Regions from separate parts of the Streptococcus sp. A69 genome, predicted to be linked through region 3. Evidence: predicted binding sites of a transcription regulator. Region 3 holds the regulator's gene; each other region holds the start of a gene.

Region 1 (2,204 bases), 540 kb from region 3:
TCGGCAGTTTCTGACTTGTTGTCTTTGTCTACAACTTCGATTTGTTTTCCATCGATACCACCTGCTGCATTGATTTCATCAACGGCAAGTTGGGCCCCTTTTTGTTCAGATGTTCCGTAGGCTGCTACGGCACCTGTTTCTTCAAAGTTAAATCCGATTTTGATAGTCTTTTCGTCTACTGGGTTACCAGTTGTATTTGATGCTCCTGACTTGACCTCTCCACAGGCAGCGAGAAGAGCTATGCTAGCAAGAGCCACAAAAGATAGGGCAAATTTTTTCTTCATTTTTAATCTCCTTATAGTTGTTTCAAAAATAGTATGTTAAGAATATACCGAATTATCAGAAAATTGTCAACCTTTTTATTCACTTTTTTTAAATGATAACGTTTTCTTCATTTCGATAGAGATTCCCAACAAAGGGAGTTTCTAACTCTTGAATGTGACACCGCCTAATTTTCTTGATAAATCTTTCCTTACCTAATCTCTCTACTAAGTCATCTAACTCCTCAGTTGGAACATAGAGCTGCAAGTAACGATGCTTCTTAGAATGGTAACAGATGTCACCGTATTCCTGAAGTTTCTTTGCATCCCGATTATAGTAAAGATAGATGATTAATCCTGATCGATTGACCTTTTCAAACATGATAAATCCTCTTTCTAAGAAATCTTCTCCTATTATATCAAAAAAAGCAAACCCCGTCGAGTTTGCTTTTTAGCTTGGTTAGCTCAAAGAATTGTTGACCATGATTTCATCAATAAAACCATACTCAAGTGTTTCTTGGGCGCTCATCCAGTAATCACGTTCTGCGTCTACATGAATTTGCTCAACTGTTTTACCAGAGTTATCTGCAAGAATTTGCTCCAAAGTCTTACGAGTTTTAAGCAAGTGCTCTGCAGCGATTGCCATATCGGTTTGTTGGGTACCACCACCTGTACCACCCATTGGTTGGTGAATCATGTACTCTGCATTTGGAAGCATGAAACGTTTGCCTTTTGCTCCACTTGATGCAATGATAGTCCCCATTGAGGCCGCCATCCCCATCACGATGGTTTGGACATCTGCCCTGATAAAGTTCATGGTATCAACGATTGCCAAACCAGCTGAAACAGAACCACCCGGAGTATTTACATAAAGGTAAATATCTTTTGTACTGTCTTGGGCATCCAAGAAGAGCAATTGGGCGATAACGGAGTTGGCCATGTTGTCTTCAACTGGTCCAGTCAACATGATGATACGATCTTTTAGTAAACGTGAGTAAATATCATAGGAACGTTCTCCACGGCTTGTTTGTTCAATAACTACAGGAATCATTCATTTCTCCTTTTAATGTTAAATTTTCTTAGTCATACGACTCAATACAGAACTATTATATCTTTTTGGTCAAAAAAGGTCAAATTTTTGCTCTATTCTCTAAACAGAAACAAAAACTCAACCTCCTTTCAAGTCAAAAACGAACTTCTAGTTTCAATATTTACTTTGGGATTTTATTTGGTACCGAACAAGCGGTCTCCAGCATCTCCAAGACCTGGAACGATATAACCGTGTTCGTTCAAGCGTTCATCCAAGGCCGCAGTAAAAATTTCTACATCTGGGTGTGCTTCTTGAAGGGCTTTCACTCCTTCTGGAGCAGATACTAGGCAGACAAACTTGATATTGGATGCGCCACGTTTTTTAAGCGAATCTACAGCCAAGATTGCTGAGCCACCTGTTGCAAGCATTGGGTCAACGACAAAGATTTGACGTTGGTCAATATCTTCAGGCAATTTCACCAAGTATTCAACTGGTTGAAGGGTTTCTTCATCACGGTACATACCGATGTGTCCAACTTTTGCTGCTGGAACCAGATTCAAGAGACCATCTACCATCCCGATACCTGCACGCAAGATTGGGACAATCGCCAATTTTTTACCAGCCAATTGTTTTTGAACGGTCTTTGTGATAGGTGTTTCGATTTCCACGTCTTCAAGTGGAAGATCACGAAGTACTTCATATCCCATCAACATTGCAATCTCATCTACTAGCTCACGAAAAGCTTTTGTAGAAGTGTCTGTACGACGCAAGATTGACAATTTGTGTTGAATGAGTGGATGATTAATGACTTCAATTTTTCCCATTTTCTGAATTCCTTCTTTCAATTTATTCTTCTTATTATATCAAAAAACGGTTTAAAAAGCTGTCTAAACCATTTATTTTTATTAATTTTT
Region 2 (2,204 bases), 250 kb from region 3:
TTTCGATTTTCTTTTCCAATTCTGCAATACGTGTTTTGGCATTAAGAGCTGCTTCAAAGTCTTCTGCCTCAACTGCTTTTTCTTGCTTGTCTTTTTCTGCCTCAATTTCCCGTTCAACAGCGTGCACATCTGTTACAGGATGTTGAGCTGCCAAGTGAGCTGCCGTTACATCAACAAGGTCAATAGCCTTATCTGGCAAGCTACGTTGAGGAATGTATTGGACAGAATAATCCACTGCTGCTTTCAAAACTTCGTCTGGCAAAATGACATTGTGGTGTTGTTGGTAGAGATCACGAATTCCTTGAAGAATTTTAAAGGTATCCTCTGCTGAAGGAGCATTGACCTTCACTTCGTTGAAACGACGAGCAAGAGCTGCATTTTTCAAGATAGTGTTACGGTATTCGTCTTGAGTTGTCGCTCCAATAACGGTCAATTCACCACGAGAGAGAGCTGGTTTGAGAATATCTGCAAGCCCTTTAGATCCGCTGTCTCCGCCAGTGCTACCAGCACCGAGAATTTGGTGAATTTCATCAAAGAAGAGGATAATATTTCCTGCTTCTTTTACTTCATTGACTAAGTTTTGAACGTTTTCTTCAAAGCTACCACGGTATTGAGTACCAGCCTCAAGACCTGAGATATCAATAGAAATAATTTCCTTGTTCTTAATAGCAGCTGGAACATCTCCGTTCACAATGGCTTGTGCTAGACCTTCGACAACGGCTGTCTTACCAACACCTGCATCTCCGACAAGTACAGGATTGTTCTTGGTGCGACGTGAGAGGATTTCAGATGTTTCTTGAATTTCCTTGTTTCGTCCGATAACAGGATCCAACTTGCCCTCACGAGCTTCCGCCGTCAAGTTACGACCTAGCTTAGCAAGGACACCGTCTTGTTTCATACCTGAAGCATGTTGTTGCATTTGCGCATCAGATTCTGCATTACCTGATAATTGACCAGTTGCACGATAATGAGCAAATTCCTCAGGTGTCACTTCTCGTCCATTAATCAAGTAGCGACGGTTTTCAGAACTATATCCTCGCATACCACCCATCAATTGGTTAAATAAATCATCCATGTTGTTAAAGTTATTAAAGTTGTTGTTCATATTCCTTACCTCGTTTATTCTTAATTATACGCGATCTCTGATATTGACTATCTTTAACCTTTGTTTTAAAAATTTTAGACTAGCTAACTAGCTACCCTAAGAATAACTTCTGGTTTTTCTTTTTTAAATAAGCCTTTTATCATTTTCTTTTCAAAGTCTGTTAGATTTAACATAGGCCTCACCCCTTTCTTGGGATTCTATAGCTCATTCTCAAAGACTAATTTCTTGAAAGTGAGCTATTTAAGGAATTCATTTTCCTTATGTTTCTACTATATCACATTGGTCAGGGAAAGTCAATAACTTTTGACCAAATTTGACTATTTTTAAAAAATTTTTTTGAAGCAGAAAAAAGCCCCTAGAAAACGAATTTTCTAGAGACTTTCTCTATCAAGTTTAAGAGAGAAGGAATATTCTCACTTACCAAGTTTCATGTTTCTCCTACGCAAGCTTAAGCTTTACGTTTTACGAAGAATACCAATCCGCTCAATGCCAAGACTACAAATCCAATTGCTGAGAAGATAGATGTTGCTTCACCTGTGTTTGGAAGTTCAGCTTTACCTTTTTCCTCAGTTGCTGGAGGTGTTGGTGTTGGATCCTCTTTTTGTCCTGGATCAATTGGTTTTGTTCCTGGTTTATTTGGATCTGGTGTTGGTGTTGGATCCGGTGTTGGTGTTGGATCTGGTGTTGGTGCTGGATCTGGCGTTGTTCCTGGATTATTTGGAGCTGGATTTGGATTTGGTTCTGGCGTTGGTGTTGGAACAGTGTATTTATTTGTAAATACAACTGCTTTACCATCCGCATACGAAACAATCGCAGTCAAGAGACCTTGACCATCCGCAACTACAGTGACTGTCACAGTGTGCTCAGTCTTATCGTATTCAATACCCTCTTCAGTACCAACTTTTTCAACCAAGGTATAAGTGTGAGTACCTGCTTCTTCGAATGAACGAACAAAGGCCACTTTACCTTCGGCAGTATTCTTAGCTTCTGCTACAACTGCGCCATTTTCTTTCAATTCGAAAGTATAAGCGTCAGCCACAAGTTCTTTACCTTCAAGTTTCTTAGTTGCTTCAATCGTAGCTTCTACCGCTGGTGCTTT
Region 3 (2,204 bases):
GAGTAGTCGCACCAACAGTTTTCAAAGTTCCACGAGCCAAGGCTGGTTTCAAGATATTAGCCGCATCCAGAGTCGAGTCAATCCCGCTCCCAGAACCCATGATAGTATGGAGTTCATCGATAAATAGGATGACTTGGCCATCTTCTTCAATATCCTTGATGATATTGTTCATGCGCTCTTCAAAATCCCCACGGAAACGTGTTCCCGCAACGACATTCATCAAATCAAGCTCTAACACACGCATCTTGGCCATTTCCGCAGGCACATCACCACTAGCAATACGCTGGGCAAGTCCAAGTGCCAGAGCTGTTTTCCCGACACCAGCATCCCCAACCAAGACCGGATTGTTCTTGGTCTTCCGACTCAAAATCTGAATCATACGCGAGATTTCCTTGTCCCGACCGATGACTGGCTCTAACTTGCCAGAGCGCGCTTGCTCCGTCAGGTCATGCGTGTAGTCCTCTAGACCGCCACTTGGAGTCTGAGGCATGCCCATCATATTAGCCATAGAATTTTGCTTATCAGAAACCGTACGATGGCGTTGGCGTAAAGCCTTGAGGTCTTCACGAGTCCATCCTGCACGTTCCTCTAAATTGCGACGAAGGGCAGCAATCTTGACCTGATCTTTCTTGTCTTCATAAGAAAAACCAGCCCTCTCCAAGATACGAGTCGCCAAGGCATTGCCATCATGCAAAATCGCATAGAGGACATGCTCTGTCCCCAACACCTTAGCATGGACCACTGAGGCCACATACTCTGCTTCTGCAAAGAGAACCTCCAAACGATGGGAAAAGGGCAATTCTGTAAAGGTTTCATCCTGGCTATAGTCCGTTTCAGTCAGTTCCAACGCAACCTCTTCTAAACGGTCCATTTCATAAGGATAATCATTTAGAGTCGCACCTGCCACACTGTAACTGTGATTGGACATGGCAATTAACAAATGCCAAGACTCTAGATATCGGGCTCCAAAATGGCCAGCAACCATGTAGGCACTTTCGATACATTCATTCAATGCTTTTGAATAATTCATCTTACTTCTCTTTTCTATCTACCTCTTGTAATAGCTGCCGGAGCATATTGGCACGGACAACTGAGGATTCCTCCCCTAGGACACGATCTGTTGCTACTGAAGTCAGCAAGGTCATTTCCTGCTTGGTCATCAAGTCCTGCTCCACCAAAAGCTGGAGAATATCCTCATAAATCTCCTGACTAACTCGCTCACCAATCGAGTAAAGCAAATCGCGGAGCATCTCATGATGACTGGAAAACTCAATCCGCCCAATGCGAATGTAGCCTCCACCACCTCGCTTACTCTCAACCAAGTAACCTCTACTTTCCGTAAAACGTGTCTTGATGACATAGTTGATCTGACTTGGCACAACCTGAAAGGTATCCGCCAACTGACTCCGCTGCAATTCCACGATACCAGACTGGTCTAAAATTGCCTTGATATAGGCTTCGATATGATCTGATGTATTTTTAAATCTCATAGTAAATCAAACTCCTTCTTTGAACCTTGACTATCTTTGACTATTATACCGAAATTTTTGATTTTTTAAAAGGAAAAGGGAGCAAGTAAAGAATAATCTTCACCGACTCCCTATTTTTCTACTTATCTAAACCTAATTCTGCCAAGATTTGACGTTTGTAGGCAATCTTTTGGACTTCCTTGTCCTCATCTTCAGACCAATCTAGTTTAATTTCTGAAACAATCTGCCCAGGGCGATTTTTCAAGATATAGATGCGGTCGCTGAGACTGAGGGCCTCCTCGATACTATGCGTGATGATCAAGGTCGTTAGCTGCAACTGCTTATGAATCTCCAGATACCAAGCGTGAAGCTCCATCTTGGTCATCTCATCCAAGGCGCTAAAGGCTTCGTCTAAAAGAAAGAGTTTGTGCCCAAAAAGGTAGGTACGAAGCAAGGCCACACGCTGGCGCATTCCACCACTAAGTTCGTGAGGATATTTGTTCCGTACAGCTGTCAACTGGAAGGTCGCAAGGATGTCATCCGCTCGAGCAATGGCTTCTGCCTTATCAATCTTTTGGATCAAAAGGGGCAGGATGATATTGCCAAGCACCGTCTTGTGCTCCAAGAGGAGATCCTTTTGCAACATATAACTCACGCGCCCCTTAGGATTTTCCTCGCCATCAAGGACAATTCGCCCAGACTGGACTTCTAAAATCCCAGCGATTAGGTTAAAGA
Region 4 (2,204 bases), 560 kb from region 3:
GAGGATGATAATGGTTTCTTCGACAGTTGGTTCATCAACTTTGACAGGCTGCATACGGCGTTCCAAAGCAGCATCTTTTTCAATGATACGGTATTCATTGAGAGTAGTAGCGCCGACCAGTTGCAATTCACCACGGGCAAGGGCTGGTTTGAGGATATTTCCTGCATCCATATTGCCATCGCCAGCAGATCCTGCACCAACAATTTCATGGATTTCGTCGATAAAGAGAATGATGTCCTCGCGTTTGCGTATCTCTTCCATGAGCTTTTGCATACGCTCTTCAAATTGACCTCGAATCCCTGTTCCTTGAACTAGACTAACCACATCCAGACGGATGACCTGCTTGCCTTGGAGTTTATGGGGAACATCACCATCGACAATCTTCTGAGCTAAACCTTCGACAACGGCAGTTTTACCAACACCTGGTTCTCCGATAAGGACAGGATTGTTCTTGGTTCGACGGTTGAGGATTTCGATAACGCGGATAATCTCCTCATCTCGACCTATAACAGGGTCAATATCTCCCCGACGAGCTATTTCAGTCACGTTGATACCATATTCCTCTAGGAGCCCTCTTTCTTGGCTAGGAGGAGGTGTTTGAACAGGTCCGCGGTTTTGAGGTCCGTATCCCCCATTACCTCCGTATCCCCCACCGGATTGAGTTGGAGGGACGTTATTTGAAGAAGCCCTGAAATTGTTCAAATCATTGAAAAAGTCTCCAAAAGGATCAAAGTCACGATTGTTTAAGTCAGTCATTCCTTTAAAGAGGGTATTATTTGGATCTGTTTTGATAATTTTATAGCAATTTTGACAGAGATCAATTTGTTTTTGCTGTCCATTGATATTGGTATACAGATGAATTGTTGAGTCGTTAATTTTACAGTTTTGACAGAGCATACATCTACCTCATTTCATTCGTATTCTTGACCTAAGAAAAAGGTCAAGAATAGTCAAAGTTTTATACTCTCATTATAGCATGATTAAGGTGTAAAGCAAGTAAAAAGATTGGGAAGTGGTCATTTTTAAAAGAAGGATTTATGGAGGATTAAGCGACTTGAAGGTAAGAAAAAAAATCCCATTTGTGGTGACAAAAAGGATTCTCATTCATCAAGCAGGGGTCTCTCTGCTGTTTGTATATTAGTAAAGGAGTTCGTAGATCTCCATTGCAATCAAATCAATGCTATCAAAGGTATAGGTTTCACGAGCTTCTACATCGCGAAGAGTGAAGAGTGATCCGTTTTCTTCGTCGTGGCTGTATGCAACTTCTGCGACAACAACACCTTCACGTTCAAAATTACGTTTTAGATTTCCACCATCTTTTGTCATTGCTTCTAGGCGGTTAATGATTCTAACCAAATGTGATTCCATTTTGATTCTCCTCCATTTCTTATCGTTTCTATTTTACCATAAACAAGAGGTAGTTGACTAGAAAAAAACTGTGATTTCTCTCTATTTCTCCATTCTATCAAGTTAATTGTTAAAATTGGTGAAAAAGGATTGCATTTTAATTCAATTCATGTTATAATCATACAATCTAATACATAGAAAGTTGACTGAATATGAATTTTTCTTTTTTACCAAAGTATTTACCGTATTTTAACTATGGTGCTCTGATTACCGTATTGATTTCCATCCTTGTTGTCTGCTTAGGTACCATTATAGGTGTGTTGCTGGCCTTTGCTCAGCGATCACGCTTTAAACCGCTCGTTTGGTTTGCAAATGTGTATGTTTGGATTTTCCGTGGTACTCCGATGATGGTTCAGATTATGATTGCCTTTGCTCTTATGCATATCAATGCTCCGACTATTCAGGTTGGGATTTTGGGTGTTGATTTGTCTCGTTTGATTCCAGGGATTTTGATTATCTCTATGAACAGTGGAGCTTACGTTTCAGAAACTGTTCGTGCGGGAATCAATGCGGTTCCGAAAGGACAGTTAGAGGCCGCATATTCTCTAGGTATTCGTCCCAAAAATGCCATGCGCTATGTCATTTTGCCACAGGCTATCAAAAATATTCTTCCAGCTCTGGGAAATGAATTTATCACCATTATCAAGGATAGTTCCCTCTTGTCAGCGATTGGGGTAATGGAGTTGTGGAATGGTGCAACGACAGTAGCAACAACAACTTATTTACCATTGACTCCCCTTTTATTTGCAGCCTTTTACTATTTGATTATGACCTCTGTTTTGACAGTGGCGTTGAAA

What was found. The regulator CtsR, encoded in region 3, represses protease genes until heat stress. The targets are predictions, from matches to a motif close to TTGGTCAAAAAAGGTCAAANA.
Region 1: a site for CtsR is predicted at 1,377-1,397, ahead of AC4ME5_RS06785 (ATP-dependent Clp protease proteolytic subunit). Genes of this name have one in related genera too.
Region 2: a site for CtsR is predicted at 1,385-1,405, ahead of AC4ME5_RS05415 (ATP-dependent Clp protease ATP-binding subunit). Genes of this name have one in related genera too.
Region 4: a site for CtsR is predicted at 937-957, ahead of AC4ME5_RS06870 (ATP-dependent Clp protease ATP-binding subunit). Genes of this name have one in related genera too.

What each region holds. Positions count from the first base shown of each region.
Region 1 is NZ_JBZUJU010000002.1:566,218-568,421, reverse strand. Features, by position in the region: gene AC4ME5_RS06795 (ABC transporter substrate-binding protein) at 1-284, opposite strand, end outside; gene AC4ME5_RS06790 (YlbG family protein) at 373-642, opposite strand; gene AC4ME5_RS06785 (ATP-dependent Clp protease proteolytic subunit) at 721-1,311, opposite strand; gene upp (uracil phosphoribosyltransferase) at 1,485-2,114, opposite strand; gene AC4ME5_RS06775 (deoxycytidylate deaminase) at 2,203-2,204, opposite strand, start outside.
Region 2 is NZ_JBZUJU010000002.1:279,134-281,337, reverse strand. Features, by position in the region: gene AC4ME5_RS05415 (ATP-dependent Clp protease ATP-binding subunit) at 1-1,105, opposite strand, end outside; gene AC4ME5_RS05410 (Spy0128 family protein) at 1,554-2,204, opposite strand, start outside.
Region 3 is NZ_JBZUJU010000002.1:26,509-28,712, reverse strand. Features, by position in the region: gene AC4ME5_RS04175 (ATP-dependent Clp protease ATP-binding subunit) at 1-1,030, opposite strand, end outside; gene AC4ME5_RS04170 (CtsR family transcriptional regulator) at 1,032-1,490, opposite strand; gene AC4ME5_RS04165 (ABC transporter ATP-binding protein) at 1,609-2,204, opposite strand, start outside.
Region 4 is NZ_JBZUJU010000002.1:585,102-587,305, forward strand. Features, by position in the region: gene AC4ME5_RS06870 (ATP-dependent Clp protease ATP-binding subunit) at 1-897, opposite strand, end outside; gene AC4ME5_RS06875 (DUF1797 family protein) at 1,138-1,368, opposite strand; gene AC4ME5_RS06880 (amino acid ABC transporter permease) at 1,560-2,204, shown strand, end outside.